DNA from 4 places in the Kitasatospora sp. NPDC051853 genome. Region 4 is predicted to be linked to each of the others. Evidence: riboswitches for the same ligand, from Rfam matches in the RefSeq annotation. Region 4 holds a riboswitch; each other region holds the start of a gene.
The links. A riboswitch is a leader RNA that binds a small molecule or an ion and turns the genes downstream of it on or off. The one in region 4 is predicted to bind cyclic di-AMP.
Positions count from the first base shown of each region.

Region 1 (7,333 bases), on a different contig from region 4:
GAGCCCGCGCAGCCAGGCCTCGATGTAGCGGACGCCGACCTGGACGGCGTTGTGCAGCCCGGCCTCGGTGCAGCTGCCGCCCGCACCGGCGATGTCGAGCAGTTGGGCCGCCGTCACCGGCTCGGCGGGGCCGGGGTTCTGCTTCTGGTTCGGCTCGTCACCGAGCACCGCGTCGAAGGAGGCCCGGGCGACCGGGACCAGGTCGGGGTGGGCGACCCAGGAGCCGTCGAAGCCGTTGCCGGCCTCGCGGTCCTTGTCGGCCTTGACCTTGGCCAGCGCGGCGGCGTTGACCTCGGGGTCGCGGCGGGAGGGGATGAACGCGGCCATGCCGCCGATCGCGTGGGCACCGCGCTTGTGGCAGGTCTGCACCAGCAGGCGGGTGTAGGCGGCCATGAACGGGGCGGCCATGGTGACGGTGTTCCGGTCCGGGAGGATGTAGTGCTCCCCGGCGTCCCGGAAGTTCTTCACGATGGAGAACAGGTAGTCCCACCGGCCGGCGTTCAACCCGGCGGCGTGGTCCCGGAGTTCGTAGAGGATCTCGTCCATCTCGAACGCGGCGGTGATGGTCTCGATCAGCACCGTGGCGCGGATGGTGCCGTGCGGGATGCCGAGCGCGGCCTGGGCGTGGGTGAAGACCTCGTTCCAGAGCCGGGCTTCCAGGTGGCTCTCGGTCTTCGGCAGGTAGAAGTACGGGCCCGAGTTCGGGTCCGCCTCGCCCTTGGCGATCAGCCGGGCCGCGTTGTGGAAGAAGTACAGGCCGAAGTCGAAGAGACCGCCGGAGACCGGCACGCCGTCGACCAGCAGGTGGGTCTCGTCCAGGTGCCAGCCGCGGGGGCGGACCACCACGGTGGCCAGCTCGGCGGCGGGCTTGAGCGCGTAGGACTTGCCGGCCTCGGTGGTGAAGTCGATCCGGCCCTCGTAGGCGTCGATCAGGTTGATCTGACCGCTGACCACGTTCTCCCAGGTGGGGGCGGTGGCGTCCTCGAAGTCGGCGAGCCAGACCTTGGCACCGGAGTTCAGCGCGTTGATGACCATCTTGCGGTCGGTCGGGCCGGTGATCTCGACCCGGCGGTCCTGGAGCGCGCGGGGGGCGGGGGCGACCTTCCAGTCACCGGCCCGGACCTCGGCGGTCTCCGGGAGGAAGTCGAGGGTGCCCGCGGCCGCGATCTCGGCACGGCGGGTCTTGCGGCGGGCCAGCAGCTCCTGCCGGCGGCCTTCGAAGGCGCGGTGGAGGCCGACCACGAAGGAGACCGCCTCGGGAGTGAGCACCTCCTCGCTGCGGGGGACGCGCGGACCGGCGACAGTGACGACCGGAGCGGCGGAGGGGGCGCCGACGGGGTCCTGGTCTGCAGCCATGGGCAGAACACTCCTTGGACAGTTGAGCCAGCAGGGAGGCTCCGGTGGGAGCCTCCTCGATACCGACCCACCTACTGGCGGGTTCGGTTCTGTAAGGTGGAGACTAGTTTCCGCGATACAGAATTTCAACGGTTTGTTGAGGTAGATCGCCGGGACTCTACTCCTCCTCCACAGCAGAAGGGAACGCCGGTGGCCACCACCCCCGCAGCAGCACCGTCCGGGGCCGAGCGAGCCGGCGGCGGCGTCCAGTCCGTCGAGCGCGCCTTCCAGCTGCTCGAAGCACTCGCCGACTCCGGCGGCATCGCGACCCTGAGCGAGCTCTCCGGCAGCTCCGGCCTGCCGATGCCGACCATCCACCGCCTGATCCGTACCCTCGTGCAGCAGGGCTATGTCCGCCAGGACACCGCCCGCCGCTACACCCTCGGCCCGCGGCTGATCCGCCTGGGCGAGACCTCCGGCCGCCTGCTCGGCAGCTGGGCCCGCCCGTACCTGGCCGAGCTGATGGAGGCCACCGGCGAGACCGCCAACCTGGCGGTGCTGGAGGGCGGCGAGGTGGTCTACGTCGGGCAGGTGCAGTCCCGCCGTTCGATGCGGATGTTCACCGAGGTCGGCCGCCGGGTGCAGCCGCACTGCACCGGCGTGGGCAAGGCCCTGCTGGCCCAGCTGGACGAGCCCGAGGCCCGCGCGGTGCTCGGCACCCAGCCGCTCCAGTCGCACACCCCGTACACCGTCACCGACCCGGACGAGCTCTTCGCCCAGCTGGCCCACGCCCGGGCCTCGGGCTACGTGGTGGACGACCAGGAGCAGGAGATCGGCGTGCGCTGCATCGCCGTCGCCGTCCCCGGCGCGCCCACCCCGACCGCCCTCTCGGTCTCCGGCCCGGAGGCCCGCATCCGGGCCCTGGAGGCGCAGGACGGGGAGAGCTCACTGGTCCCCGTGATGCGGCAGATCGCGGCCCGACTCGGTCAGGTCCTGGCCCCCTGACGTCAGGTCAGGGACGCCCGGCCTCAGTCCGTTTCGAGGTCGGGCGGCCCGACCTGGGCCGCCGTCAGCTGGAAGACCGTCAGCTCCGGCTCGACGCCCACCTCGCGGAACAGCCGGGGTGCGGCGGCCAGCTTCGGATCCGCCCGGACGGCCTCCAGCGAGGCCTTGTCCCGCCACAGGCTCTGCACCCGCCATCGGCCACCCGGCCCTCGCAGCAGCTCCGTCCTGATCAACCCCCGGGGCAGCTCACCCGCCACCAACTCCCGGTAGGACGTCACCAGTTGGGCCTCCCTGTCGGGGCCGACCACCCCGGAGACCTCACTCAACACCTGTCCGGACACCGTCCTCACCTCCGCCTCTCTTCCACGCTACGCCGATACATTCTGTGCAGGGAGTGAGACGGAGAGCGAACGGAGTGGACCATGGGTGGACGCGCGGGTGGACGGAAGCTGACGGCCGTACTGGCCGGGGCGGCGGCGCTGGTGCTGGGGGCGACCACCCCCGCGAACGCCGCCCCTTCGCACTCCGACCTGGAGGTGGTCCGGATCGACGCGGACCCGGCCCCGCCCGGCGGCACCACCAGCGCGCACGGCTTCGTCGCCAACCGGGGGCCCGACCGGACCGCCTCCCCGTTCCGGGTGACGATCACGCTGCCCGCCGGTTTCACCTTCGAGAGCCCGACCTTCCCGGCGGACTGCCGGGCCACGGCCGGCCACCACGTCCTGACCTGCACCTTCCCGGCCGGGCTGGCCCCGCTCCGGACCGCCACCGCGATCGCCCCGGTCCGGGTGGACGCGGACCTGCCCCCCGGCACGCAGGCCGAGGGGCAGGTCAGGGTGTACAGCGCGGACGACACGGACGGCACGAACAACTCCACGCCGTTCACGCTGTCCGTGAGCTGACTCAGCGGTAGACCCGCACCCAGTCCGCGGCGAAGTCGATCGGCGCGGTGCCGGACGGCCCCGGGTGGTACTTCCCGGCACCCACCGAGAGGTTGAGGATCAGGTAGGCGGACCAGCTGGACCCGACGCCCTGGTTGTCGGAGAAGACCTTGACGCCGTTCACGTACCAGTCGACGGAGTTCGCGCCGTAGTACGTGCCGATGGTGACCCACTTGTCGTGGCCGACGGCCGAGGCGTCGGTGTGGTACTTCTGGCCGGACCTGACGTGGTTGGTCAGCTCCAGCAGCGCGGCGTTGTCCGGGTGGTACTCGAAGGTGTCGATCTCCCCGTTGCCGTCCTTCCAGGTCCACAGCGCCGGCCAGGCACCCGCCTCGGAGGGCAGCTTGACCCGGGCCTCGGCGTAGTCGCCGGTGCGCACCTGGAAGCCCTGCGAGGAGTACTCGGTGGTGAGCAGCCCGGTGTCCCAGGCCTGCCTGCCGTTCTCCAGGGTGTGCGCGGAGGGCTTGGCGGTGAAGGTGGCCACACCGTTCGCGACCGAGACGCCGGACGGGTTCAGCCAGTCCAGCTTGTTGTCGTCGGGGTTGTGGTTGCCGTAACGGTAGCTGCTGCTGCGGTCGTTGACCCACTTGCTGCCGAGCGCGACGGGCGCGTCGAACTCCTCCGACCAGGTCAGCGCCTTGCCCGGCACGGGCGAACCACCCGGCGCCGGGGTCGGCGTGGGGGTGGGCGTCGGGGTCGGCGTGGGCGTCGGGGTCGGCGTCGGGGTCGGCGTGGGAGTGGGGGTGGGCGTCGGCGTGGGGGTCGGGGTCACCGAGCCACCGCCGACGGTCAGCTGACGGGACGGCAGGTTGTGCCAGCCCCCGTTCTGGTCCTGCCAGAAGCCGAACTGGGTGTACGTCCCGGCCGGCAGTGCCCGGGCACCGCTGGTGAAGGTCACCCCGCCCGGGCAGATCCGCACGTTGCTCGCGTTGCCGGGGAAGTCGAGGTTGCGGCCGGCGGCGTCCCGGACGCCGACGCCGAGGGTCTTGGCGGTGAAGCAGTAACCCGAGTGCACGGTCAGGCTGGCCCGGGCGGCGACGTCGGCCGACATCGCGGTCGGGCTGAGCCGGTCCTGGGTGACGTAGGTGACGGCCTCGGCCTGGCCGGCCAACGGGGCGGCGGCGATCAGCGGGACGGCCACCAGGGCGGCCGCGCCGAGGCGTGCCGGAGTGACGGAGATGCGCATGGGCAGGAGTCCTCTTCCGACGCCTGCGAGGTGAGCTGTCGGGTTCGGGCGTGAGGAAACGCCCGGCCGCCCGTGAGCGGCTTCACCCCGAGTGCCCCTGCGCCGAGTGGGCGGGCAGGGGTCACGTACTGACCTGGTTCCCCCGCTCCTGCCCGTACTCGATGTGGTCGAGTGACCGTCGACGGGCAGGCAGGACTCGGCGCCCCGCCGACGGGTGTCCGCAGCTACACGAACTCCATGCAGGCTAGGCAGCTCCCCCGCCCCGCGACAACGAGACCTCCCTCACACGCCCCTCGGACATGCGGAAGGGTTGCCCGCCGATCGTTCGGCGGGCAACCCTTCCGTACTCGTGGCCGGACGATCAGTCGGCCAGCAGTCGGGCGATCCCCCCGATCGTGGGGGACAGCTCCGGCCGGTCGATCCCTGCTCCCTCCAGATGGATCAGGATCCGAGGGCCGGGCGCGTTCACGGACCGTCCGGCCGTGAACGCGTCGACGCACGCCGCGAGGATCCGGTGCGTCCGGACCTCGGCCTCCGCTGCCGCGAGGTGCCGTGCCGGTTCCTCCCACGGAACGACCGGCGTGGCGATGACGACCGGCGGAGCACCGTCACCCCGGTGGTTGACCAGGAGCTGTGCCGAACCGGGTATCGGTACTCCCCCGTAACGCTCGTGCGCCAGCGGGGAACTGAGGATCACGGCGTCGCAGTCGAAGCCGGTATCGGCCACCGAACCCACCCTGAAGTCCAGCCCCGCCCGATCGCCGAGCGCCTCACGGCAGACCTCGACCGTGTGCGTGCCCGCGGCCGCGACGACGTACTCCATCAGCACTCCGGAAGGGTCGGTATGTCGATGCTCATGCTCGTCATGATCGCAGGGCGGCGGACCAGCCCCAGTTCGTCGTTGTTCAGCGCCGCACCGCCGTCGACGGTCAGTTCGGTGAACCGGCTGTCGTCGGGGGTGCAGATCGCCCGCTCCACATCCTGCGCGTACAGAGCACGAACAGTGGGGGGAATTCCGGCGGGATCGCTTTTCAGCCGAGCCAGGCGGCGACCTGGGTGGCGGCGGCCGGGGCCCAGCCGAGTTCGAGGTGGTTCAGGTCGGTGAACAGTTTCGTGCCGCCGACCGTTCGGATGCCGGTGGTGTCCAGGGCGCTGGCGGTGAGGACGATGCCGTCGCTCGGGCCGCGGTTCTCGTTGAGCAGGCCGGGGAGGTCGGCGGAGCCGCCGGCCAGCAGGTAGGCGGGGACGGCGGCGGGGGTGCCCGCGGCGTGCAGCGGGGCGATCAGCGAGCCCGCGTCGATCGCGGCCTGGATGCCCTGGCCGGAGGTGTAGTAGCCCTGGCCGCCGTAGTAGGTGGTCCACCAGTCCTGGGTGAGCTGGTCCACGCCGTACCTCCCGTCCCAGCGGGCGAGCAGTTGGCGCTGGCCGGGGAAGCAGTCGGAGCCGTTGACCGGCAGCACGCCCAGGCAGGGCTGGGAGGTGTAGGTGCCGTAGCAGGTCATCCAGAGGTGCGGGGAGGGCGCGTTGGCCGTGCCGCCGCAGGCGGGCCAGGTGGCCAGCGAGAAGCTCCAGCCGTGCGCGTAGACGTAGTCGAGGCCGCCGTTCGGACCGCCGAGGGTGACCAGGCGGCGGACGTCGCCGGGGTAGGCCCGCCCCCAGGACGGCCGGACCGAGGAGACCCAACTCCGGGCCGCCACCTCGCCCTTGCTCCAGGACACCAGGTCGACCTGCGCCACCCCGAGGCGGTCCCGGATCACCGCGATCGCGTCGCCGACGGCCTGTGCCTGCATCAGGTTGTCACCGTGCTTGTGGGCGAAGCCGATCGCGAAGACCCGGTGGCCGGCGGCGGCCAGCTGCTGCGCCAGGCCGGTCGAAGGACAGCTCGCCGCACCGCAGTTGCCGCTCTCGGCGGGGTTCGCCCAGGCCCGGTCCGCGTTGTCGTTGGCCCCGTGCACCAGCAGCACGGCGGACTTGGCGCCGCCGTCCCAGCCGGAGGCGGAGTAGAGCAGGAAGCGGGCCGAGGAGGGGCGCTTCACCCCGCCGAAGTACGTGACCCGGGCGCCGTCCTGGTCACCGCGGCCGTCGGCGGGGAACTGCTCGGCGCGGAAGCCGGTGGTGGTGTCGTACCAACGCTCCACCTTGGCCCAGCCGTTGCCGGGGGCGGTGTACGTCGCCTCCAGTCTCAGGTACGCGGGGGTCGCGGCGACCGCCGGACCGAGTCCCAGCGCCAGTGCGGCGCAGCTGAGCAGCAGGACGAGGACACGTCTCACGGCGGTCTCCAGCGGGTGGGGGGAATGCGGCCCGGCCACCGTAGGGCCGACCGTACCGCGCCCCCATGTGACGGTCACACATCCGGCACGTCCGCCGCATGGCGTCAATCCACAAGTAACCTGCGTTCATGGGGAGTTACTTGCGAGTGAAGTGTTTCCACAGCGCTTCCTCCGGGACCTGACAAGCCCTCAGACTGAAGGACATGCGAATCACTCTACGCGCGTTGAAGACCCGTGCCGCCTCCGTCGCCGCCGTCGGTCTGCTCACCCTCGCCCCCACCGCCGTGTTCGCCACCGACGCCTCCGCCGCCGTCAGCGGGAGCATCTGCTACACCGCCCTCCCGCCCGAGGGCCGCACCACCGTCAAGCTGATCGACCAGGGCGGTCCGTTCCCGTACAGCCAGGACGGCACCGTCTTCCAGAACCGCGAGGGCGTCCTGCCCCAGCAGACCACCGGCTACTACCACGAGTACACCGTGAAGACGCCGGGCTCCTCGACCCGCGGCGCCCGCCGCATCGTCACCGGCAGGGTCTACCACGAGGACTACTACACCGCGGACCACTACGCGACCTTCCGCAAGGTCAACTTCGGCTGC
Region 1 is NZ_JBITBY010000004.1:533,224-540,556, reverse strand. Features, by position in the region: gene aceB (malate synthase A) at 1-1,356, opposite strand, end outside; gene ACIA8O_RS14740 (IclR family transcriptional regulator) at 1,546-2,340, shown strand; gene ACIA8O_RS14735 (hypothetical protein) at 2,364-2,681, opposite strand; gene ACIA8O_RS14730 (hypothetical protein) at 2,763-3,242, shown strand; gene ACIA8O_RS14725 (hypothetical protein) at 3,244-4,467, opposite strand; cyclic di-AMP (ydaO/yuaA leader) riboswitch at 4,474-4,641, opposite strand; gene ACIA8O_RS14720 (hypothetical protein) at 4,829-5,290, opposite strand; gene ACIA8O_RS14715 (hypothetical protein) at 5,290-5,445, opposite strand; gene ACIA8O_RS14710 (esterase/lipase family protein) at 5,499-6,737, opposite strand; gene ACIA8O_RS14705 (ribonuclease domain-containing protein) at 6,941-7,333, shown strand, end outside.
Region 1: it holds a riboswitch for cyclic di-AMP, as region 4 does, so the genes downstream of both, ACIA8O_RS14725 (hypothetical protein) here and ACIA8O_RS08815 (peptidoglycan DD-metalloendopeptidase family protein) in region 4, are expected to answer to the same signal.

Region 2 (7,333 bases), on a different contig from region 4:
CCGCGTCGAGGGTGGTTACACCGGGGGCGCGGGGAACTGCGCGAGTCCGGAAGGCGGACCAGCGTGAGATCGGGGCAGGCGAGCCAGTTGCCCGTGCTGCCGTTCCCCCGCGCGCAGTTCCTCGCGCCCCTGCGGGGCGCTCCCCGCAGGGGCGCTGCGCTAGCCGAGGCGGCGGTGGACGACCACCACGGTGCGGTCGTCGGCGACGTCCGGGGCGACGGCGGCGAGGAGGGCGGCCGCCGGGTCGGCGGCGGCGGTGCGCAGCAGCGGGGCGGCGGTGGAGAGGAGGCGGCCGATGCCGTCGTCGATGTCCTCGCCGGGGACCTCGACCAGGCCGTCGCTGTAGAGCAGCAGCGAGTCGCCGTGGTCGAGCTGGCCGTGGACGGGCGGGTAGCGGGAGCCGGCCAGGATGCCCAGGGCGGGGCCGCCGTCGGTGGCGAGCAGCCAGCTGCCGCCGCCCGCCCGGTGGTAGTGGGCGGCCGGCGGGTGGCCGGCGTTGAAGAGGCGGTAGCCGCCGTGCGAGGGGTGCAGGGCGAGGTGGACGGCGGTGGCGAACTCCTCCTCCCAGTCGAGCCGGGCGAGGTAGTCGTTGGCGGTGGGCAGGAAGGCCTCCGGCGGCACCGAGCCGAGCAGCATCGCGAAGGCCCCGGAGAGGTGCATCGACCGCGCGGCTGCCCGGCTGCCCTTCCCGGAGACGTCCACCAGCACCACCTCCAGCAGGTCCTGCTCCGGCCGGTGCGAGGCGAGCAGGAAGTCCCCGGAGAAGAAGGTGCCGGAGACCGGGGCCAGGGCCCGGTGGAAGCGCCAGTCCAGCAGTTGGTCGGGGAGGCGCCCGAGCGCGGTGGTCCGCTCGGAGAGTTCGAGCAGCATCGAGTCGCCCCGGGTGCCGCGCAGCCCGAGCCGGCTGCGGTGACGGGAGGTCAGCAGCACGGTCAGCGCGGCGGCGATCACCACCCAGGTGGAGCCGGGGGTGAGGCCGAGCGGCTCGCGCCAGAGGAAGCAGGCGCCCAGGCCGAGCACCACCGGCACCAGCAGGGCGAGCTGACGGCGGGTGTGGAGCAGGAAGCCGCCGAGGATCACCGGCAGCACCAGCGCGGAGGGCGGGCAGCCGGTGGGGAAGGCGACGGCGAGCAGCGCGAGCAGCAGTGCGAGCACCGAGAGCAGGCCGAGCGCGGCCTTCTCGGCGGACGGGTCCCCGTCCAGGAGCTGGCTGGCCCAGCGGCCGCCGGGCCCGCGCCGCAGCCGGTCGGAGAGCTGCCGGGCCATCGTGGTGACTGCGGGCACCTGACCTCCGCCGGTGGCTGACCTTCCGTCAGCCCACTCTAGGCAGGAACCCCGAGGGGCACCCGTCGGCCTGCGCCGACGGGCCTACCGCGGGCCTCGCCCGCTGCCCCCTACTGCCCGTCGCACTCGCCGTAGGACTCCTGCGGACGGGCCGGGACGCTGCGCCGCGAACGGACGCCGAGCGCGATCGCCAGCAGGCGGCGCGCGGTGGAGACGGCGGGGGCGGCGGCCGGGGTGCGGCCGGGGCCGGCGGCGGGGGTGCGCTGCGCGGGGACCAGCCCGGTGGCGGGCCGGGCGGCGGGCGTGGTCTGCGTCATGCGCACGTCCTTCGGGCTGGTGCGTCGGTACGGGTACGTACCGGAAGGCTGTCAGTGTCACCCGGCCACGGCGACGGTTCGGTATCGAAAACCACCCGAACGGATACCGTTCCGGTGAACTGGTATCTAACCCGCCGCCGGCCAGTTCCGCAGCCCCTCGACCACTACCCGGATCAGACGGTCCCGAGTCACCGTCAGTTCCGCGCTCAGCCGGAACGCCCCGGCGGCGGTCAGCGAGGCGAAGCCGTGCGCCGTCGAACGGACCGCGCGGGCGGCGTGCACCGCCTCCTCGCCGGCCAGCCCGTAGCCGTCCAGGACGGTGAGGATCACGCCGACCAGGCGGCCCGCGGCGGCGGTCAGTTCGGGGTCGTCCTGCGGTGCCTGCGGGAGGGCGGCGTACCGGCGCGGGTACTGGTCGGCGTAGTCCAGGTAGGCGCCCAGCAGGGCGGTGGCGGCGGTGTCCCGGTCCAGCCCGCGGACCGCCGCGTCCAGCCGCTCGGCCAGCTCCTCGGTGACCCGGACGGCGACCAGGCGGCGCAGTTCGGCCAGGCCGCCGGGGACGTGCTTGTAGAGCGAGGGGGTGGCGACGCCCGCGCGGGCGGCCACCGAGGCGAGGGTGAGGGCGTCCGGGCCCTGACCGTCGATCAGCTCCACGGCGTGGTCCACCACGCCGGCGGGGGTGAGTCCGACCCTGGGCATCAGCTGACCTCGTGCAGGAAGGGGAGCAGGGCGTCGGCGGTGGCCTGCGGGAACTCCGCCATCGGGTAGTGCCCGGCACCGTCGATCATCACCTTACGGGCCGTCAGCGCGGCCGCCTGCCGGTCGGCCACCACCTCCGGGGCCGGGAAGTCCGGGTCCCGGCTGCCCATCAGGACCAGGGCGGGGCAGCGCACCTCCGCCGTCCAGCCCGCGGGGGAGGGGTCGCCGGCGACGTAGCCCCGGGTGGCCCGCTTGCGGCCGGGGGTGCGCAGGGCGGCGACCGAGGCGGCCTTGTACGCGGCGAAGTCGGCGGGCCTGGCGCCCGGGTAGGCCTTGTCCAGGTAGAGGCCCCAGACGGCGGGGAGGTGCACCACGGCCAGGCCGAGCACCTTGAGCAGGGCGCGCTGGGCGGCGGTCGGCGGCAGGTTCTCGATGATGGCGTCGATCAGGGCGATCCCGGCGATCCGCCCGGGCGCCTCGGCGGCGGCCCTGACCACGGTGGCCCCGGTGTAGGAGTTCCCGGCCAGCGCGGCGCGCTCGACGCCGAGGTGGTCGAGCAGGGCCAGCACGTCGCCGGCCAGGGCGGCGGGGGAGTAGTCGTCCCAGTCGATCGAGGACTCGCCGAAGCCGCGCAGGTCCAGGGTGATCACCCGGTGCCCGGCGGCGGCCAGCAGCGGGCGCAGGTACCGGTAGACGGTGCGGGAGTCGAGCATGCCGGGGAGCAGGACCACCGGCAGGCCGGTGCCGGGGGTGTCGTCGTAGGCCAGCCGGCCGCCGGGGAGGTCGAGGTACCGGGTCTCGGGGTGCGTCTGCGTCGCCATGCCTCAAAGCTAAGGCTAATAGCCTTAGCCGTCAATGGGTGCGGCGGTGCTAGCGTGCGGAGCGCAGGAGTCCGAACGCGGAAGGGGCGTCATGCCGTTCATCAACGTCAAGCAGCTGTCCGGCCGGAGCGAGGGGCAGCGGGCCGAGATCGCCCGCGAGCTCACCGCGACCTACGCCCGGATCACCGGCGTGAGCCCGGAGAACATCTGGGTGGCGATCGAGGAGATCCCGGCCGAGAACTGGTCCTCGGCCGGCGAGACCTTCGCGGCCAAGCGCGCCAAGGGCTGACGGCGGCTCAGGAGGGGGTCAGGGGGCGTCCACCCGGAACGGGTCGTGCTCGGCCAGGAGCTTCTCCAGTCGCGCCTGGTCGACCCGGGTGGTGATCTCCCCCTCCTCCTGGCGGTCCCGGATCACCTTGGCGAGGGTGAATGCCGAGGTGATCTCCCAGAGCAGGCCGACCGCGAGGAATGCCCGCATCCAGGCGTTCACCGGCAGGTAGAGCACCCCGAGGGCGAGGGCGGCGGTGGCCAGCGCGAAGGAGAGCACGGCCTGGGCGTAGTAGGCGTTGGTGGTCCGGGGCTGGGTGGCTGCGGTCATGCTCCCAGGATGGCCAACTCCCTTGCCCCCCACCTGAGTACGGGTGCTCAACCCGGGCCCGTGCGGCGGGCTGAGTACCCGGCCCGGCGGGCCCGGGTCACGGCGCGTCAGAAAGAGATGGACTGCACCACTCAAGCCGCTTGGAATCATGGGCTCCTAGGATTAACGTTTGATAACGCAGCGCGGTCGGCAACGCCGTACCCGAACGGCACCGTGCGCCGTCGCCTAATCCCACGGCCCTCCCACGGGCGGGCCAGGGAGCCGGGGAACCACGTTCCTTGGGGTGAATCGGCCGGGCCCCACCCGGCCGTAGGAGACCTTCCTGCTCCGAACCCGTCAGCTAACCCGGTAGGCGCGAAGGAAGGAAAGGAGCGCGCCTCCGTGGCGTCGACGCACACCCAGGCACACCCCCGGCAGGACGGCAGCGGCACCACCCAGCTGCTCGACCACCCCCTCCCGCAGGAGGCCGCCCGGCACCGGATGCCCCGTCAGACCCGCTCCTCCGGCCCGCTGCTCGGCGTCACCGCGATGGCCGCCTCGCTCGGCGCCACCGGCTTCGCCGCGGCCGCCCCGGCCGCCGCCGCTCCCGCCACCCCGCCCGCCGTCGCCGCCGCCGACCAGGCCGACGCGGACCGCACCGCCGGGGAGCGCCCGCTCTCCGCCGACCCCGGGCTGGCCCTCGCCGCCCGCATCCAGCAGCAGGCCGACGGCCAGCGCACCTCCGCCGAGGAGACCGCCCGGCTGGCCGCTGCCCAGGAGGCCGAGGCCAAGCGCACCGCCCAGGCCCAGGAGCAGGCCGCCGCCGAGGCCGCCGCGGAGCAGGCCGCGCAGGGCGCCTTCACCCTCCCCACCAGCGGCTACCAGCTGACCGCGCACTACGGGCAGTCCGGCTCCTACTGGTCCCACCTGCACACCGGCCTGGACTTCGCCGCCGCCACCGGCACCCCCGTGGCCGCCGTCACCGGAGGCACCGTCAGCTCGGCCGGCTGGTCCGGCGCCTACGGCTACCGGGTGATCCAGACCCTCCCCGACGGCACCGAGCTCTGGTACTGCCACCTCTCCTCGATCACCGTCGCCTCCGGCCAGGTCGCCCCCGGCACCGTGCTCGGCAAGGTCGGCGCCACCGGCAACGTCACCGGCCCCCACCTCCACCTGGAGGTCCGCCCCGCCGGCGCCACCCCGGTCGACCCCCTGACCTGGCTCCAGGCCCACGGCCTCAACCCCTGACACCCCGTCGGGCCCGCCGCCTCCCCGGCCGCGGGCCCGGTCCGTCAGTCCTGCTCCTCCGCCTCGTACCCCTGGGCCGCCAGGTAGGCGTCGATCTCCTCGTGCCCCGGCTCCGGCGCCAGGTCCGGGTACTCGTGCACCAGCAGCGCCGCCAGCCCCGGCACCGTCCACTCGCCGCACAGCCGCAGCGCCTCCTCGGCCACCGCCGCCTCGAAGGCGTCGAAGTCCCCCGAGAGCTCCTCCGGCATCGGCAGCCCGAGCGCGTTCAGCCCCGCCAGGTTCCGGTAGGAGCGCTGCATCAGCCGGTTCTCCAGCAGCATCCGCGCCCCGTCCGTCGCCATCCCGACCGAGATCACCCGGGTCGGCCCCCAGCCGCCGTCCGAGTCCACCTCGTCCAGCCCGGCCAGGGCCCCGAACGCCTCGGCCCGCTGATCCGGCGTCAGCTCCCGGAACCCGTCCAGCCAGCCCCGCACCGCGCCCTCGTCCGCCGTGTCCACCCCGTCCGCCCGCAGCAGCAGCGCGTACAGCCGGGGCCAGGTCACCAGGTGCGGCTGGCGCAGCAGCCCGCAGAGCAGCTCGCCCTGCCACTCCGCCTCCGCGTGCAGCTTCTCCTGCCGCTTGGCGTTCAGCCGCTTGGTGGCCCGCTGGTGGTCGATCAGCAGCTCCACCGCCCTGCCGTACGCCTCCGGCTCGGACTCCGGCTGGACGTACAGGTAGAGCCGCTCGTAGAGCAGCTGCTCCAGCACCGCGGAGGTCAGCTCCGGGAAGCCGTCGTGCATCCGGCCGTCGCCCAGCTCCAGCAGGGTGAGCACGGTGCGCAGCGCGGGCTCCGGCACCGGCGGCCGCCCCTCTTCGGCGGCCCAGTCGAGCAGGTCGTCGGCGCGGGTGCGGGGGCTGAGCAGGAGGTCCTCGTGGTTCACCCTCGTACGGTATCCGGTGACGGACCGTCGGGACGCCGGGACGCCGTCCGCGTAGGGTCGTGCTCCATGGACCCCGTCCGGCTCACCGGCCCCCGGCTCGCGCTGCGCGAACTGCACGGCACGCCCGAGGAGGCGGCCGCCCTGCACGCCGTCTACGGCGACCCCGAGACCGTTCGGTACCTCGCCTTCGAACCGGCCGACCTCGACACCTGTGCCGACCAGCTCGGGCTCGCCCTCGACCTCGCCGAGGAACACCCCCGCACCGGCTACCGACTGGCCGTCACCCGCCACGCCGACGGCCCACCGGAGAGCGCCCCGCTGATCGGCAGCGCCGTCCTCACCGTCGAGTCCGCCCACGCCGCCTCGATCGGCTACGCGCTGCGCCGCGACACCTGGGGCCGCGGCCACGGCGGCGAGGTCACCGACCTGCTCTGCGCCCTGGCCTTCGACACCCTCGGCCTCGCCCGCCTGGCCGCCCGGGTCGATCCCGCCAACACCGCCTCCGCCCGGCTGCTCCTGCGGGCCGGCTTCCGCCTGGAGGGCCGCATCCGCCGCGACCTGAGGGTCGGCGGCCGCTGGTGCGACTCCGACCAGTACTCCCTCCTCGACGACGAGTGGCCCGGCCCCGCTCCCGCCCGGGGGTAGGGAGAACCCCACCCCCCACGCACCGGTGGACCTCATTCCCCCGCCCCGCCCTCCACTGCGACCGTAGGACGGTGAGCCCGGAGCGGCCGGAGGCGGACGAGGAGCCCGTGATGACCAGTCAGACCCACCCCTACCCGGCGCAGTACGGCGGACGGACGGAGGGCCCCGCCCGACCCGGCTTCTGGCGGGCGCCGTTCACCGCCGCCCCCTACCGCGAACTGGGCTTCCTGCTCACCGCCTTCCCGCTCGCGGTCCTCGGCTTCGCCTTCACGGTGGCGCTCTTCTCGGCCGGCCTCGGCCTGCTGGTCACCGTCCTCGGCCTCCCCGTCCTGGCCGCCCTCACCACCACCGGCCGCGGCTTCGCCGCCCTGGAGCGCCACCGGGCCCGCACCCTGCTCGACACCGAGGTCGGCGACCCCGGGCCGGTCCGCAGGAGCCGCCCCGGCTTCTGGGGCGCCGTCAGCGCCCGGCTGGCCGACGGCCTCGGCTGGCGGGCCGCGCTCTACCAGTTCCTGATGCTGCCCTGGTCGATCCTGGCCTTCGTGCTGCCCGTCGTCACCCTCACCGTCGGCTGGGTCCTGGCCGCCTTCCCCACCTACCAGTGGGTCTTCGCCCGCTACACCGACTGGCCGGGCTACCAGCTCTACGACTTCACCACCGACGCCGGCGTCCACCACGAGTACTACCTGACCTCCAACTGGCAGATCCTCGGCGTCTCCTTCCTCGGCTTCGCCTTCGTCTTCCTCACCCCGCCCCTGACCCGGGGCCTCACCAACGTCTCCCGCCTCGCCATCCGCACCCTGTGCCGATAGCCGGTCGCGA
Region 2 is NZ_JBITBY010000003.1:20,893-28,225, reverse strand. Features, by position in the region: gene ACIA8O_RS09180 (PP2C family protein-serine/threonine phosphatase) at 160-1,284, opposite strand; gene ACIA8O_RS09175 (hypothetical protein) at 1,395-1,601, opposite strand; gene ACIA8O_RS09170 (TetR/AcrR family transcriptional regulator) at 1,728-2,300, opposite strand; gene ACIA8O_RS09165 (alpha/beta fold hydrolase) at 2,300-3,121, opposite strand; gene ACIA8O_RS09160 (4-oxalocrotonate tautomerase family protein) at 3,213-3,410, shown strand; gene ACIA8O_RS09155 (YiaA/YiaB family inner membrane protein) at 3,429-3,719, opposite strand; cyclic di-AMP (ydaO/yuaA leader) riboswitch at 3,932-4,088, shown strand; gene ACIA8O_RS09150 (M23 family metallopeptidase) at 4,101-4,946, shown strand; gene ACIA8O_RS09145 (hypothetical protein) at 4,991-5,866, opposite strand; gene ACIA8O_RS09140 (GNAT family N-acetyltransferase) at 5,933-6,511, shown strand; gene ACIA8O_RS09135 (sensor domain-containing protein) at 6,622-7,323, shown strand.
Region 2: it holds a riboswitch for cyclic di-AMP, as region 4 does, so the genes downstream of both, ACIA8O_RS09150 (M23 family metallopeptidase) here and ACIA8O_RS08815 (peptidoglycan DD-metalloendopeptidase family protein) in region 4, are expected to answer to the same signal.

Region 3 (7,333 bases), on a different contig from region 4:
GCTGATGACCGTCGGGGGCTGGCTCCACGCTCCGGCCGCCGTCCAGGTCTGGATGGAGATGGTCGGTACGGTGCCGCCCTTGGAGAGGTCGTAGGTGATCAGCTTGTCGCCCGCGGTCCGCAGCGGTGTCTTCGGTGTCACGCCCTTGCCGTTGTCGGCGCAGTTGGTGGGCACGGCCGCGGGGTTGCAGAACTTCTGGTTCAGCTCGAAGTCCATGTTCGTCGTGCCCTGGGGGTTGTTCACCCGGGTCCAGAACAGTTCGAGGAACTTGCCGTTGGGGGTGGTCTCCTTGAAGACGCCGAACTGCTTCAGGTCACTCTTGTTCGGCGGGATGGAACCGTCCACGATCGTGGGGTTCGGGTTGTCCTCGGCGGTGCCCTTGCCGAACGAGTCGTCGCCCGCACCGGTCGCCAGGTCCGCCTTCGCCAGGACTCCGTTCCGCAGCTCCCACCCCGTGTTGGCCGCGTTGCGCTGGAGCCAGTCGACGCAGTCCTGGTCGTCGACCTTCAGGTTGCCGTTGGCGTCGATCTCGAAGTTGCTCTGGGACAGGACGTTCGACGTCGTACACGCGGGATTGCTCGCGGCGGTCGCCGTCGTGTCGATCCTCGCCGGGATGGCTATCGCGGCGGTGAAGACGGCGGCGAGCACCGCTGTTCCGACTGGATGTCTGCTCCTCATGTCACTACACGTCTTTTCGACGAGGGCTCACCGCGCGCGGGGCCTCCTCGCCTCCGATCGGTCACGGAGAGTGGTACCGGGCAACGAACTGCCCGTACCCCTGACAGAGCGTCCGACATCAGGGCCGGAGGGCTGAAAACCCATCCCTACCGGCCGGTTCGGCATCGACCCCGTGCGCTTCTCCCGATCCAATGGTCAGACCACCCTAGCTCAATTGTGACAATCTGTCACCAATCTCCGCCGTGCCCCTTCATGCCCGTGGCCCGCTCCCCGGCGACGGGGAGCGGGCCACGGGTGGTCGGGATCAGCCCTGGAGCGCCGTGTTGAGCGTCTGCCAGAGCGGCTTGGTGCTGTAGGGGATCATGTCCTCGGCGTAGTACCACCAGAAGTGGCCGCCGACGTAGTACGGCAGGTCGATCTTCAGGCCGTAGTAGTACGTCAGCATCGACTGGGCCGCCGCCTGGGTGCCGCTGGTCGCGGCGTCGGGCAGGCCGATCTCACCGAAGGCGAGCTTGGCGTTCGGGTAGAGGGCGTGCAGCTGCTGGAAGTACGAGGTCCACGTGGCCGCACTGGGGCGGATGTTGTTGCACTGGCCCTCGTAGTAGCTGAGCGTCACGTAGTCCAGGCCGTTGCGCATGTCCTCCGGCACGTACTGCTTGGTGAAGGTCAGCGGGTCGAGCTCGGAGGGGCCGTTGCCGCAGCCGATGTCGTAGTAGAGGGTCAGCGCGCTGCGCTTGCCGGCCGCCTCGACCTGCCGGTAGGCATCGGTGATCTTCGTCGAGACGTCGGCGTAGCTGCCCAGCCAGTTGCCGTTGACCTCGTTGCCGATCTCCCAGAGGTCGACCTTGTCGCCGAAGGCCTTCAGGTACTGGGCGACGCGGTCGTGGTAGGCCTGGGCCGAGAAGTTCTTGACGTACTCCGAGTCCAGGATCTCGCCCATCAGGTAACTGACCGGCTGGAGTTGGTCGACCGCCTCGGTGTAGGAGCTCGGGCCCTCGGTCTCGTCGAAGACGATCCGGGTGGTCGGGGTCCGGGCGAGGTGGCGCGAGGCGTCGACGATGGCGGAGAGCTTGGAGACGTCGTCGACGGTGACCCCGTAGAGGGGGTCCGGCAGCGCGCGCATGCCGGCGGGCACGGTGGGCGTCGGGGACGGCGTGGGACTCGGGCTCGGCGTGGGCGTCGGCGTGGGCGTCGGGGACGGCGTGACCGTGGGGGACGGCGTGGGCGTCGGCGTCGGGCTCGGCGTGGGAGTCGGGCTCGGCGTCGGCGTGGGCGTGGGCGTCGGGGACGGCGTGGGAGTCGGCGTAGGCGTCGGAGCCTGGCCGACGGTCAGCGTGTGCCCGGGGAGGTTGTGCCAGCGGCCGTCCGGACCACGCCAGCGGCCGAACTCCGTGTAGGTACCGGCCGGGAGGTCCAGCGCGCCGGTGGTGACGGTGGTCCCGCCCGGGCAGATCCGGACGTTGCGGGCCGCGCCCGGGAAGTCCAGTCGGCGGCCGGCCGCGTCGCGGACGGCGACCCCGAGGCTGTCCGCGGTGAAGCAGCGCGAGGAGTGCACGGCGAGCGAGGCCGTGACCGAGGGGCCCGCGACCGCCGGGGCCGGGGTGATCCGGTCCTCGACCACGGTCGGGCCGCTGGCGGACGCCTGGGTGCTGACCAGGAGCGGGATGGCGAGCAGGCCGGCTGCGGCCACCGCGCCGACCCTGACAGGTGTGGCGGAAAAGCGCATGGACAGGTCCTCTGCGACGCCTGCGAGGTGAGCTGTCGGGTTCGGGCCGGAGGTACGGCCCGGCCGGCTGTGGGCGCGGCTTCACCCCGAGCCCGCGGCCACCGCGGAACGCACGTGCGCGGGCGGAGGCAGCAGGCGGCTGACCTGGTTCCCCCGCTCCCGTCCGTGTCCGTGCTCGAGTGACCGCCGGCGGGTGGACGGGATTCGGCGCCCCACCGGAGGGGCCCGCGCGGAGCGGGCGACTCGGAGCAGGCTAAGCAGCTGACCCGGTACCGACAAGTCAGCTCGGGGCGCTGTAGCGCAACTCACAGGGGCGGGTCCGGCGGGTCCGGGGTTCAGGCCGTCCAGTGCCGGGAGCGCAGGCCGGCCGGGGTGGCGCGGAAGCCGCAGGCGCCCTCGTAGAAGTCGACGTGTTCGGGGTCGTAGTCCACGTGCACCCAGTCGCAGCCGGCCCGGAAGGCCTCCTCGGTGACCTCGTCCACCAGGCGCTTGCCGATGCCCAGGCGTTGGTACGCGGGGTGGACGGCGGTGTCCAGCACGAAGGCGTGCTTGCCGCCGTCCCACACCGCGTGCACGAAGCCGACCAGCCGGTCGGAGTCGAAGGCGCCGATCCAGGTGAGGCTGTGCCGCTCCAGGCGGCTGGCCCACGGGGTGACGGTGGTCTCCCCGTCCGGGAGGTCCGTGGCGTCCGGGCTGAAAGCCCGTTCGTGCAGTGCGGACAGCTCCTTGTCGTCGACCCCGAACCGGACCTTCAACTCGACCTCGGTCACGCCGATTTCACCTTTTCTGCTCCGAACGTGCTTCCAGCAACCGGGCGATCCCCGCAGCGAGGGCCTCCGGTGTGTCCGCGAGCAGCGTACCGATTCCCAAGCGCCCGGCCGCGCCGGTGACTTCGGGGTTGTCGTCGATCAGGACGGCCCGCTCCAGTGTCCGGCCGCAGCGCTCGGCGACCGCGGCGAAGAACTCCGCCGTGGGCTTGACCCGCCCGACCCGCCAGGAGGAGGCGACCACGTCGAACCTGCCCAGGTGGCCGTGGGCGCGGTCCTTGACGGCGTCCCAGTGCTCGGCCTCGTTGTTGGCCAGTACCAGCAGCAGGTCGGGCCGGTGGCGGCGGAGTTCGGCGATGGCGGCGAAGGCACCCGGACGGGGGACCACGCAGTCCCGGTAGAGGGCGTCCAGCCACTGCGGGTCCACCCGCAGGCCGGTCGGCGCCCCGGCCGCGACCAGCGCCTCGGTCAACACGTCGTGGACGTGGGCCCGGCCGACCTCGTAGGCGGCGTCCCGGGCGTCCAGCTCGGCCAGGAGCCGTGCGGGGTCCGCGTGGTGACGCTCCGCCAGCCGCTCCAGGAAGTCGGTCTCCTCGGTGACGTTGTTGAAGATGACGCCCCCGGCGTCCATCAGGATCGTGTCGGCCACACCCGCTCCACGTTCTCGCGCATCCACTCCAGGTTGGCGGCCAGCCCGGCCGCGAGGTCGTACTTGGCGGCCCAGCCGGTGGTGCGGGTCAGCTTGGCCGGGTCGGCCTGGAGCTTCATCACCTCGCCGGGGCGGGGCGGACCGTACCGGACCTCGCTGCGGGAGCCCGTGAGTTCGACCACCAGGCGGGCGGTTTCGGTCACGCTGTGGTCCACCCCGGTGCCGATGTTGTAGGCCTCGCCGGTGCCGGGGAGCCGGCCGAGGGCGAGGAAGGCCTCGACGGTGTCGGCCACGTAGGTGAGGTCGCGGGTCTGCGCGCCGGTGCCGTTGATGGTGATCGGCTCGCCGCGCAGGGCCTTGGCGAGGAAGAGCGGGACCGCGTCGTAGACGTGCCGGGGGCCGTAGCAGTTGAACGGCCGGACGATGGTCAGCGGCGTGCCGTAGGTGTGGTGGTAGGACCAGGCGAGCCGGTCGCAGGCCACCTTGGAGGCGGCGTACGGGGTGGCCGGCATCAGCGGGTGCTGTTCGGTGATGGCGTCGGGCTGGGTGCCGTAGACCTCGCTGGAGCTGGTCACCAGCAGGTGCTCGGGGCCGCTCAGCCGGGCGGCCTCCAGCACGTTGAGGGTGGAGCCGAGGTTGGTCTGCACCACGCTGGCGGGCTGCTCCAGCGAGGCGGGGACGTAGGCGTCGGCGGCCAGGTGGAACCAGGTGGCGGCCTCCAGTCCGCTGAGCACCGTGACGGCCGAGGGGCCGGCCAGGTCCAGGTGGACCAGGCGGTGCAGGGCCGCGACGGCGGGGGCGGGGAGGTTGCGCAGGCGGTTGGTGACCTGGGTGCCGGAGACCCGGCGGACCACGGCGGTGACCTGGGCGCCGAGGCCGACCAGGGCCTCGGTGAGGTGCGAGCCGACGAAGCCGTCGGCCCCGGTGACCAGGACCGGGCGGTCGGCCCAGTACCGCTCGGGCGGTTCGGTGGACGACATCAGGTGGGGTGCCTCACTCGCTCGCAGGGATGCGGGACAGCGCCGTGCGGGCCGCCTCCGCCAGGAAGCCGATCTCCTCGGACGTACTGGTCAGCGGCGGGGCGATGATGACCCCTTCGCCGCTGCCGTCCGGGTTGAAGCCGTTGAACGGGTAGAGCAGCAGCCCGGCCTCACGGCCGTGGGCCAGTGCGGCCCGTTGGCCGCCGGGCACCAGCTCCACCGCGTGGAAGTACCCCACCCCCCGGGTCCGGACCACGGCCGGCAGGTCTGCCAACCTCCGGACGGCGGAGGTCAGTTCGCCGCCACGCAGCACCCCGGCCTCGAGTGCTCCGAGGTCCTGGAGCACATCGAGCACCGCGAGGCCGACGGCGGCCTGGAGCGGGCTGGCCGACATGGTGCCCATCAGCGGGAGCGGGCGCCCCGAGGAGCGCAGCGCCTCCGTCCCCGCCTCGTCGACCAGGACGGCCGAGAGCGGCAGGTACCCGGCGGACAGGCCCTTGGCCAGCACCACGAGGTCGGCGGCGCCGCCGGGGTCGTGGTCGGCGCCGAGCGGCAGGCCGGTCCGGCCGAGGCCGGTGAGCACCTCGTCGTGGATCACCAGCACGCCGTGCTCGTGGCAGAGCCGGCGCAGCGCGGAGAGGTAGCCCGGCGGGGGCGTGTAGGCGCCGCCGGTGGTGCCGTTGACCGGTTCGACCAGGACGGCCGCGACGGTCTCGGGGCCGCGCTCCAGGATGGCGTCGCGCACGGCCGACACGCACTCGGCGCGGCAGTGCCCGTACGGGCAGCCGCGGTGGTGGCCGGGGTAGGGCGGGTCGAAGGCGGGGCCGAGGCCCAGCGCGTCGACGGGCTCGGGGCGGCGGCGCCGGTGGCCGGAGAGGCCGAGGGCCAGCGCGCTGTTGCCGTGGTAGCCGAGGGTGGCGGTCAGGACGTGGTGGCGGCCGGTCTCGCCCCGGGCACGCTGGATCGACTTGGCGTAGCTGACGGCCAGTTCGACGGCGGCGGTGCCCGAGCAGGCCAGGCTGACGCCGTCCCCGGCCCGTCCCACGGCGGCGCCGAGCCGGACGGCCAGCTCCTCCTGCAGGGCCGGCCGCAGGGCGCCGGGCGAGGCGTAGGTGGCGACGGCGGCCTGACGGGTCATCGCCTCCAGCACGTGCGGGTGGGCGTGCCCGATGTTGACGCAGACCAGGCCGCTGGCCGCGTCGAGCAGCCGGCCGCCGTCGGCGGTGTGCACCCAGGCGCCCTCGGCGTGGGTGTAGTCGACCGGCGGGACGGGTTGGAAGGTGGACAGCAACACGGACTTGCTCACGGTGGGGGTCTCCTTCCGGCCGGCGCGGACCGGCGGCTGATCGGGGGCGGGGCCCGTACGACGGCGGGCGTCAGCGGCAACGGCAGCGGCAACGGCTGCGACTGCGGCTGCGGCAACGGCCGGGACGGAGCACCTCCCCGCCCCGGGCGCCGTTCGGTCTCAGACCAGCGCGTGCCAGGCCGGCGCGGGCCGGCCGCTGAGCAGGAGCAGCGCCTGGTGGGCGAACATGCTGCTCCAGCTGTTGCTGTGGGCCTCCTCCGCCCGGGGCCAGTAGAGGACGGCTGACCGCCCGTCAGGATGCGTGGTGGTGCTGGCGGCCAGTGCCTCCGCCGCGGCGCTCAGGCCCTTGGGCTCCAGCCCGAGCAGCAGGGCCAGCCGGATGGCCTGGGAGAGCACGTCGGACTGCCAGCGGTCGCCGACCGGGCCGCCGTCGCGGTGCGCGTAGGTGGGGAAGCCGCCGTCGGGGAGCTGCTGCTGCCAGACCCACTCGACGATCCGGGCCGCCTGCTCGCGCGCCCGCGGGTCACGCCGGGCCTCGGCCCAGACCCAGAGCCCCTCGGCCGCGTAGCAGGCGGCGTGCAGGCTGACCAGCTCGCTGCCGGGGCAGGTCTCGACCGGGGCGGTGCCGCTCGGTGGCCGGAGCTCCTCGGCGCCGGCGGCCAGCCGCTCGGCCGCCTCGGCGGCGCCGGGGACGCCGTGCAGGTCGGCGGCGACCAGGGCCTGGAGCAGCTTGAGCAGGTGGGCGCGGCCCTCGGTGGACCAGGTGGGCCCGGGGCCCCCGGGCCCGGCCCCGCCGACCATCGGGCCCTCGCCGAGGTGCTCCAGCAGGTAGGCCGCGACCGTCCGGGCGGCGGCCACCGTCCGGCGGTCGGCGGTCCGCCGCCCGTGGGCGAACAGGCCGTTGGTGATCATCGCGAGGTCGAACAGGTAGACCCCGTCGGGCCGGTCGAAGCGGCAGGTGTGGTCACCGCGTTCGATCCGCTCGACCAGCCAGCGGGCCGCCGCGTCGGCCCGGGCCCGCTCGGCCTCGTCCAGTTCCTCGTTGGCGAGGAAGGTGAGCACGTAGCCGGTGATCTCCGGGTACGGCGTGGAGAGCCGGCCGTCGGCGGTGTGCCAGCCGGCGTAGGCTCCGTCGGGGTGCTGGGCCTGGCCGCCGCGCAGCCAGCGGGACACGCCCTCGGCCAGCGCGGCGGAGCGGCCGGCCGGGTCGGTGGCGGCCCGGCGGTC
Region 3 is NZ_JBITBY010000001.1:313,045-320,377, reverse strand. Features, by position in the region: gene ACIA8O_RS01500 (hypothetical protein) at 1-648, opposite strand, end outside; gene ACIA8O_RS01495 (hypothetical protein) at 983-2,368, opposite strand; cyclic di-AMP (ydaO/yuaA leader) riboswitch at 2,407-2,539, opposite strand; gene ACIA8O_RS01490 (GNAT family N-acetyltransferase) at 2,740-3,174, opposite strand; gene ACIA8O_RS01485 (HAD family hydrolase) at 3,182-3,820, opposite strand; gene ACIA8O_RS01480 (dTDP-glucose 4,6-dehydratase) at 3,802-4,800, opposite strand; gene ACIA8O_RS01475 (aspartate aminotransferase family protein) at 4,814-6,106, opposite strand; gene ACIA8O_RS01470 (hypothetical protein) at 6,266-7,333, opposite strand, start outside.
Region 3: it holds a riboswitch for cyclic di-AMP, as region 4 does, so the genes downstream of both, ACIA8O_RS01495 (hypothetical protein) here and ACIA8O_RS08815 (peptidoglycan DD-metalloendopeptidase family protein) in region 4, are expected to answer to the same signal.

Region 4 (7,333 bases):
CGGACGCGCTACCAAACTGCGCCACACCCCGTGGTGCCGAGAGGAAGCGTACACGCCACCCCACACCCCCCACGGCCGTTCGCACGGGCGGCCGTTGACCACCCGACGGGTGCTCCCGACGTGCCGAAGCGTCAAAGTGGTGTGCGAGCAGCCGATCCGACCAGGTACGCTGACCCTGTCCTCGGGACCGCTGCACGCGGCCGCGGGGCGTCCCGTGCGGGTGTAGCTCAATGGTAGAGCCCCAGTCTTCCAAACTGGTCACGCGAGTTCGATTCTCGTCACCCGCTCCACAAAGGCTCCGGCCCCCGGTCACTGACCGGGGGCCGGAGCCTTTTTGACGTCGTCTCAGTCGGTTCAGACGTTGACGCCGTGGGCGCGCAGGTAGGCGACCGGGTCGATGTCGGAGCCGTAGGACGAGCCGGTGCGGACCTCGAAGTGCAGGTGCGGGCCGGTCACGTTGCCGGTGGCACCGGAGAGGCCGATCTGCTGGCCGGCCGAGACGGTCTGGCCGGCCGAGACGCCGATCGAGGAGAGGTGGGCGTACTCGGAGTACTTGCCGTCCGCGTGGCGGATGACGACCTCGTTGCCGTAGGAGCCGCCGTTGCCGGCCTTGACCACGGTGCCGGAGGTGATGGCCTTCACGCTGGTGCCGGTGGAGGCGCGGAAGTCCACACCGGTGTGGTAGCCGCTGGACCAGGAGGAGCCGGAGGCGTGGTACGCGGTGGAGGTGCCGCCGGGGACCGGGGCCACGTAACCGCCGGAGGCGACGGTGGTGGAGGTCTCGGCCTTGGGAGCGGCGGCCTTCGGGGCGGCGGCCTTCGGGGCGGCGGCCTTGGGAGCCGCGGCCTGCGGGGCGGCGGCCTTGGGGGTGGCGGCCTGCGGGGCCGGGGTGGAGGCCTTGGAGCGCGAGGCCTTGGTGCTGTCGGCCGACTCGGCGGCCTTCGGCTGCTGCTGCGGGGCCGGGGCCTGCTGCGGCGCCGGGGCGGCCACGGCGGCCTTGCCCGCGAGGGAGAGGTTCTGGCCCGGGTAGATCAGGTTCGGGTTGCCGCCGATGACGGTCCGGTTGTCCTGGTAGAGCTTCTCCCAGCCGCCCTCGACCTGCTGGACGGAGGCGATCTTCGAGAGGGTGTCACCGCTGACCACCTGGTAGGCCTTGGCCTCGGCGGCCGGGGCGGCTGCCGGAGCCGCGGCGGGCGCGGCGGCCGGGGCGGACTCGGCCACCACGGCGGTGACGGCGGCGGCGGCCTCGGGGGCGACGGCCGGGGTGTGGTTCTGGTGCGCGCTGGCGGCGCTGACCGGGACGGCGAACGCGGCGCCGACCACACCGGTGGCGACCGCGATGCGGGTCAGACGGGACAGCTGGACACGACGGTGCTTGCCCATGGGGCTGGTCCTCTCCGACGCCTGTGAGGTGAGCTGTCGGGTTCGGGCTGGAGATGCCCGGCCGCTGACGCGGCTTCACCCCTAGCCGCACCGGCGTACCGGTACGGCGACTTACCTGTGGGTCCCCCACTCCTGCCGTGGCTGTGCTGGTTCGAGGCTCCGGACGGCGGCAGGACTCGGCGTTCCGCCCGGTGGGCCCGTCCGGTCGATCCGCCGGACTGGATCCGCAGCTAAGCCCATCGCCCCCGGAGCTGGCAACCCCCGGTTGAACGATCAACCAGGATCGGGCGGGACCAAAGTCACTCCGGGCTCGGGACTTCCGCCTTTTGCGGCCATGATCGCTGACCCTGGGCCGATCCTCCGCATACACAGGGTGCCGAATGCGACGGTCCGGATACGCCCCTGCGCGCTCCGTCGGCAGGCGCCGTGACACCGGTCACGCCGGGCCGATACGCTCGCCGTTCGAGGTTCCCGTTCGAGAACAGAGCGCCGCCGTCCGGGCGGCACCGAGGAGATCCGCCCGTGCCCCACGAGGAGCGGCTGGCCGTCATCCGACGCGGCGTGGTCCGCGAGATGGCCCGGTTGGGCCTGGAGTTCACCGTGGACGGTGCGGTGGTCCGGGGGCCCGGCACCACCGCCGTGGCGGTCCGCGACCACGCCGAGCGGGGCACCACCGGGCACGTGGACCTCGGCTACGTCCTCCAGCTCGGCCGGGGCGACGGCCCGGTGGTCTGGGACTGCGCGGCCGGCTTCGGTGGCGACGACGCCGAGCAGCTCGACAACGCGGTGATGATCTGGGCCGGCACCACCGCCACCGCCGTGCTCCAACTGCTCGACGGCGGGCACGCGTTCAGCACGCCGGAGTTCCCGGGCTGGCGGGTGGTGCAGAGCCCGGCGGCCACCTTCGGCACCGGTTCGGAGCTGCTCGCCGACTGGCTCGCGGAGCAGCACTCCTCCCCCGCCCTGGCCGCCGCCGTCCTGCCGGAGCTGCTGCCCGGGCAGGTGAACGGCGTGAAGCTGTTCTTCGGCGGCAAGGCCGGCCACGACGTGGCCGAGGTGCGGGTGAACGGCCGGGTCAGCAGCGCGGCCTCGCGGGCACTGCGCGCACAGGACTGGCCGCGCGGCGAACGGCTCTGCTGGGCGCGGCTGTTCCTGGTGTTCGCGCCCGAGCCCGAAGCACTGCCGGAGCGCGCGGCGGCGCCCGCACCACCACGGCGCGGACTCGCGCGCTGGTGGCGGGGGCGGCGCTGACCCGCCGTCAGGCGGGCCGCCGGGGCAGCCCGGCCACCGAGGTCAGCCGGCCACCGAGGAGATGGTCTTGGCGAGCTGGCTGAGGAACTCCTGGATCGGCCCGGCCGCGGTGGACTGGCTCAGCATGAAGCCGAACAGCGCGGCGATGATGGCATGACTGGTCTTCAACTGCTTGTTGCGGATGAAGATCACGCAGATGATGCCGAACAGGACCAGGGCTGAGACGGAGAAGGCCACCCGGACTCACTTCCTCTTTCTACGTAGCGAGTTTCGTGGCGGGCCCAATCCCCCGAGCAATCCCCCGGACCCCCCGAGAACCGACCGTCCCACCCGGACTCAGTGTGGTCGTTCGTGCGGACTGCGTAAAGGACTTGCCGTGAGCAGGCCCCGAAGATCCTGCGATGTGAGACGAATTTCCGCCGACCGAGACGATAGCCGAGCAGGCCTGACGGTCCGTCGGCAGGGCCGCCCCAACTGGCAGTTGACGGCTCCGGCCGGTCCTAGATCCACTTTCCGGACTATGCCCCAGGAATGGCCGAAGATCGGCGTTCGGACTTGACAGTCGGTCAGCCCCGCCAGAGCAGCAGGACCGCGCGGTCGTCGTTGACGTCCTTGGCCACCGACTCGATGAGCTTCACCGCCGAGCCGCGGCCGCCGAGTTGGGCGAACGGGGCGCCCCCGACCAGCCGGTCCGCCTCGCCCATCAGCCGGTCCATGCCCTCGGTCAGGTCGCGGCCGGGCACCTCGACCATGCCGTCGGTGCAGAGCATCAGCACGTCGCCGCGGTCCAGCCGGCCGCGCACGCCCTCGAACTTGGCGCCGTCGTACACCCCGAGCAGTCCGCCCTCGGGGGCCTCCATCACGTCCCAGCGGCCGGTGCCCGCGTGCCGCTGCATGCCCGGCAGGTGGCCGGCCGAGAGCAGCTCGTACTCGCCGGTGTCCAGGTCGAGCACCAGGTGGACGGCGGTGGCGAAGCCCTCGTCCCAGTCCTGCCGGAGCAGGTAGCCGTTGGCCGCCGGGAGGAACTCGTGCGCCGGGAGCGAGCCCAGCAGGCCGCCGAACGCGCCGGAGAGCAACAGGGCGCGCGAGCCCGCGTCCATGCCCTTGCCGGAGACGTCCGCCAGCACCACCTCCAGCACCCGGCGGCCCGGCCCGGTGCGGGCCGCCACCACGAAGTCCCCGGAGAAGGACTGGCCGCCGGCCGGGCGCAGCGCCATGTCCGCCGACCAGCCCTCGGGCAGCGGGGGCACCCGGCTCTGCACCCGCAGCCGCTCGCGCAGGTCGAACAGCATCGAGCCGCCGCCCCGCCACGGCACGCCGACCCGGCTGCGGAACTGGGCCAGCAGCAGACCGGCCACCCCGACCGCGCCGACCACCAGCGCGGCACCGGGGGTCACGCCGAAGACGTAGGTGTCCGGGTGGTCGCTGGCCACCCGCTCCCCGGTGTGGATCAGCGACTCGGTGGAGAGCCCCAGCGCGGCGGCCGCGTAGAGCAGCACCAGGGTGCCCGGCCGCAGCAGCAGCGCCCCGGCCAGGATCGGCAGCACCAGCGCGGTGGGCGGGGCCCAGGCCGGGATCAGCACGTTGAGCAGCACCAGCAGCGGGACGGCGGCGAACAGCACCCCGAAGGCCAGCCAGTCGGCGGCGTCCCCGCGGAAGTGGTCCACGGCGGTCCGGCGCAGCACTCGGCGGGCCCGGTACAGCCTGCCGCGCAACCGGGCCGTCCACGGGCCGTCGGCCGCCGCTGCGGCCTGGCCCGTGCCAGTCGTCCGGGGCTCGGAGCCCGGCGTGCTGCCAGCCATGGGCCTTGACCTTATCCACCGGCACCGGGTGCCGTCGACGGGTGGGGCGGCGCCGGGCGCGTTCACGGGTGAGGGTTCAGCGGGTTTCGGCCGCAGGGACGGTGGCGGTGGTGGCGGTTCCGTGCGCGTACCCGCCGAATGTCGGTCGCGCACGACGGATGCCGGGTGGTAGCTCTTGGCATATGACCGCACAACGTACGACTTCTGATGACACGACAGGCGACGGCCTGACCGTCCGTACGCTCACCGCCGAGGAGTGGGACCGCTGGTACCGCACCCTCGAGGTGGCCTTCGGCGGCGGTGAGGACCACCCCGAGGACCGGGCGCTGTGGCGGGAGTTGACCGAACTGGAGCGCTCGGTCGGGGTCTGGGACGGCGACCTGCCGGTCGGCGGCGCCGGCGCCTTCACCTTCCGGCTCGCGGTGCCCGGCGGGGCCGTGCTCCCGGCCGCCGGGGTCACCATGGTCGGCGTGCTGCCCACCCACCGGCGGCGCGGCATCCTCAGCCGGCTGATGCGCGACCAGCTCGACGAGGTCCGCCGGCGCGGCGAGGCGCTCGCGGTGCTGACCGCCTCGGAGTCCCCCATCTACGGGCGCTTCGGCTACGGCCTGGGCACCTGGCGGATGTCGGTCACCGTGCCGCGGCGGGTCACGGTCCGTGCGCCGGTCGACCGTTCGGTGCGGCTGCGGCTGGCCCCGCCGGAGTCGGTGCTGGCGGCCTGCGAGGAGCTGTACGCGGAGCTGGTGCCGAAGCGGCCCGGGATGCTGGCCCGCCGCCCCGGCTGGGAGAAGCTCCCGCTGAAGGACGCGCCGGCCGGGCGGGAGGGCGCCTCGCCGCTCCAGTGCGTGGTCGCCGAGGACCGGGAGAGCGGGCAGCTGCTGGGCTACGCCCGGTACGCGGTCGCGATGGACTGGAGCGACTCCGACATCGCCGACGGCACCGTCCGGGTCCGCGACGTGGAGGCCCGGACGCCCGGTGTCTACGCGGCGCTGTGGGAGTTCCTGCTCGACCAGGACCTCTGCGGGCGGGCCCGCATCCGCAACCGTCCGGTGGACGACCCGGTGCTCCACCTGGTCGACGACCCGCGGCGGCTGGAGCCGCAGCTGGTGGACGGGATGTACGTGCGGCTGGTCGAGCTCGGGGCGGCGCTGTCGCAGCGGGGCTACGCGGCGGGGGTCGACGTGGTGCTGGAGGTCTCCGACGCGTTCTGCCCCTGGAACGCCGGGCGCTGGCGCCTCCACAGCGACGGGCCCGGCAAGGGGGCGAGCTGCGCACCGACCACCGCACCGGCCGATCTCGCACTGGACGTCCGGGAGTTGGGGGCGGCCTACCTCGGCGGCGTCCGGCTCTCGGCGCTGGCCTCGGCGGGCCTGGTCACCGAACTGCGGGACGGCGCCCTGACGGAAGCGACGCGGGCCTTCGCCTCGGACGTCGCACCCTGGCTGCCGCACGGCTTCTGACGCGCGGAGGGCTGGGCCGGGGCGCGAGGACGTACGTGGTTACCCCGGGGGCGCGAGGAACTGCGCGCTTCGGAAGGCGGCTCACCTGCAACTGACCCACCGTCAGCCGGTTGCAGGTGCTGCCTTTCCAACCCGCGCCGTTCCCCGCGCCCCCGGTGTGACCGCTTTCAGCCCTGCTGGGGGTGGTGGGCCGGGATCGGGGGGAGCTCGCCGGTGGTCTCGTAGTCGGAGAGCATCTCGATGCGGCGGGTGTGGCGCTCGGCCCCGCTGTAGGGGGTGCTGAGGAAGATCTCGACGAAGCGGGTGGACTCCTCGACGGTGTGCATCCGGCCGCCGATGGAGATGACGTTGGCGTTGTTGTGCTCGCGGCCGAGCTCGGCGGTCTGCTCGCTCCAGGCGAGCGCCGCGCGCACGCCCTTCACCTTGTTGGCGGCGATCGCCTCGCCGTTGCCCGAGCCGCCGATGACGACGCCGAGCGCCTCGGGGTCGGCGGCGGTCCGCTCGGCCGCCCGGAGGCAGAACGGCGGGTAGTCGTCCTCGGCGTCGTAGACGTGCGGGCCGCAGTCGACCGGCTCGTGGCCGTTCTCCTGGAGCCACTTCACGAGGTGGTTCTTGAGGTCGTATCCGGCATGGTCGGAACCCAGGTACACGCGCATGCGTATGAGTGTGGCATGCGCGTGTGCCCGGGCCGCCGTCGGTCCGTCAGCTCAGGAGGCGCGTCGCAGCAGCTTCCAGGCGAGCGGCAGGGCACCCATGGCGAGCAGGACCTTCAGGCCGTCGCCCACCAGGTAGGGGTAGAGGCCGAGTTGGGCCGCGCGGGCCAGCGGGACGCCGAGCGAGACGGCCAGGTAGGGGACGCCGACGGCGTAGACGGCGAGGTTGCCGAGCACCATCGCGCCGGCGGTGCGCAGCGGGCTGCGGTCAGCGCCGCGGCGGGCCAGGGCCCCGACCAGGCCGGCGGCGAGCACGAAGCCGATCACGTAGCCGAGGCTGGGCGCGGCGAAGCCGGAGCTGCCCTCGGCGAACCAGGGCATCCCGGCCATGCCGGCCAGCAGGTAGAGGCCGAGCGAGGCGACGCCGCGGCGGGTGCCGAGGGCGGTGCCGACCAGCAGGGCGGCGAAGGTCTGGCCGGTGACGGGCACCGGCGAGCCGGGGACCGGGACGGAGAGCTGGGCGGCCAGGCCGGTGAGGGCGGCGCCGCCGGCGACCAGGGCGAGCTCGCGGGCCTGGGCGCCGAGGCGGGTGGCGGCCTGCGGGAGCAGGTCGGCGAGGACCGGGGTGCGGCCGGGGAGGGTGGTGGCGGTGGCCATCGACGGGCTCCTGACGGTTCGTTGCTTCGTGTGGTGATCACTTGTGAACCTATGCCGCCGGGGCGGCCGGGACCGGCGTCGGAACCGGCCAAGGGTGGGCCGTGGGGCTTGTCGGAACCGTCCTGAC
Region 4 is NZ_JBITBY010000002.1:903,211-910,543, forward strand. Features, by position in the region: tRNA gene ACIA8O_RS08805 (tRNA-Pro) at 1-31, opposite strand, end outside; tRNA gene ACIA8O_RS08810 (tRNA-Gly) at 217-290, shown strand; gene ACIA8O_RS08815 (peptidoglycan DD-metalloendopeptidase family protein) at 355-1,383, opposite strand; cyclic di-AMP (ydaO/yuaA leader) riboswitch at 1,389-1,542, opposite strand; gene ACIA8O_RS08820 (DUF6348 family protein) at 1,906-2,634, shown strand; gene ACIA8O_RS08825 (hypothetical protein) at 2,677-2,871, opposite strand; gene ACIA8O_RS08830 (PP2C family protein-serine/threonine phosphatase) at 3,201-4,436, opposite strand; gene ACIA8O_RS08835 (GNAT family N-acetyltransferase) at 4,619-5,896, shown strand; gene ACIA8O_RS08840 (ribose-5-phosphate isomerase) at 6,064-6,552, opposite strand; gene ACIA8O_RS08845 (biotin transporter BioY) at 6,604-7,206, opposite strand.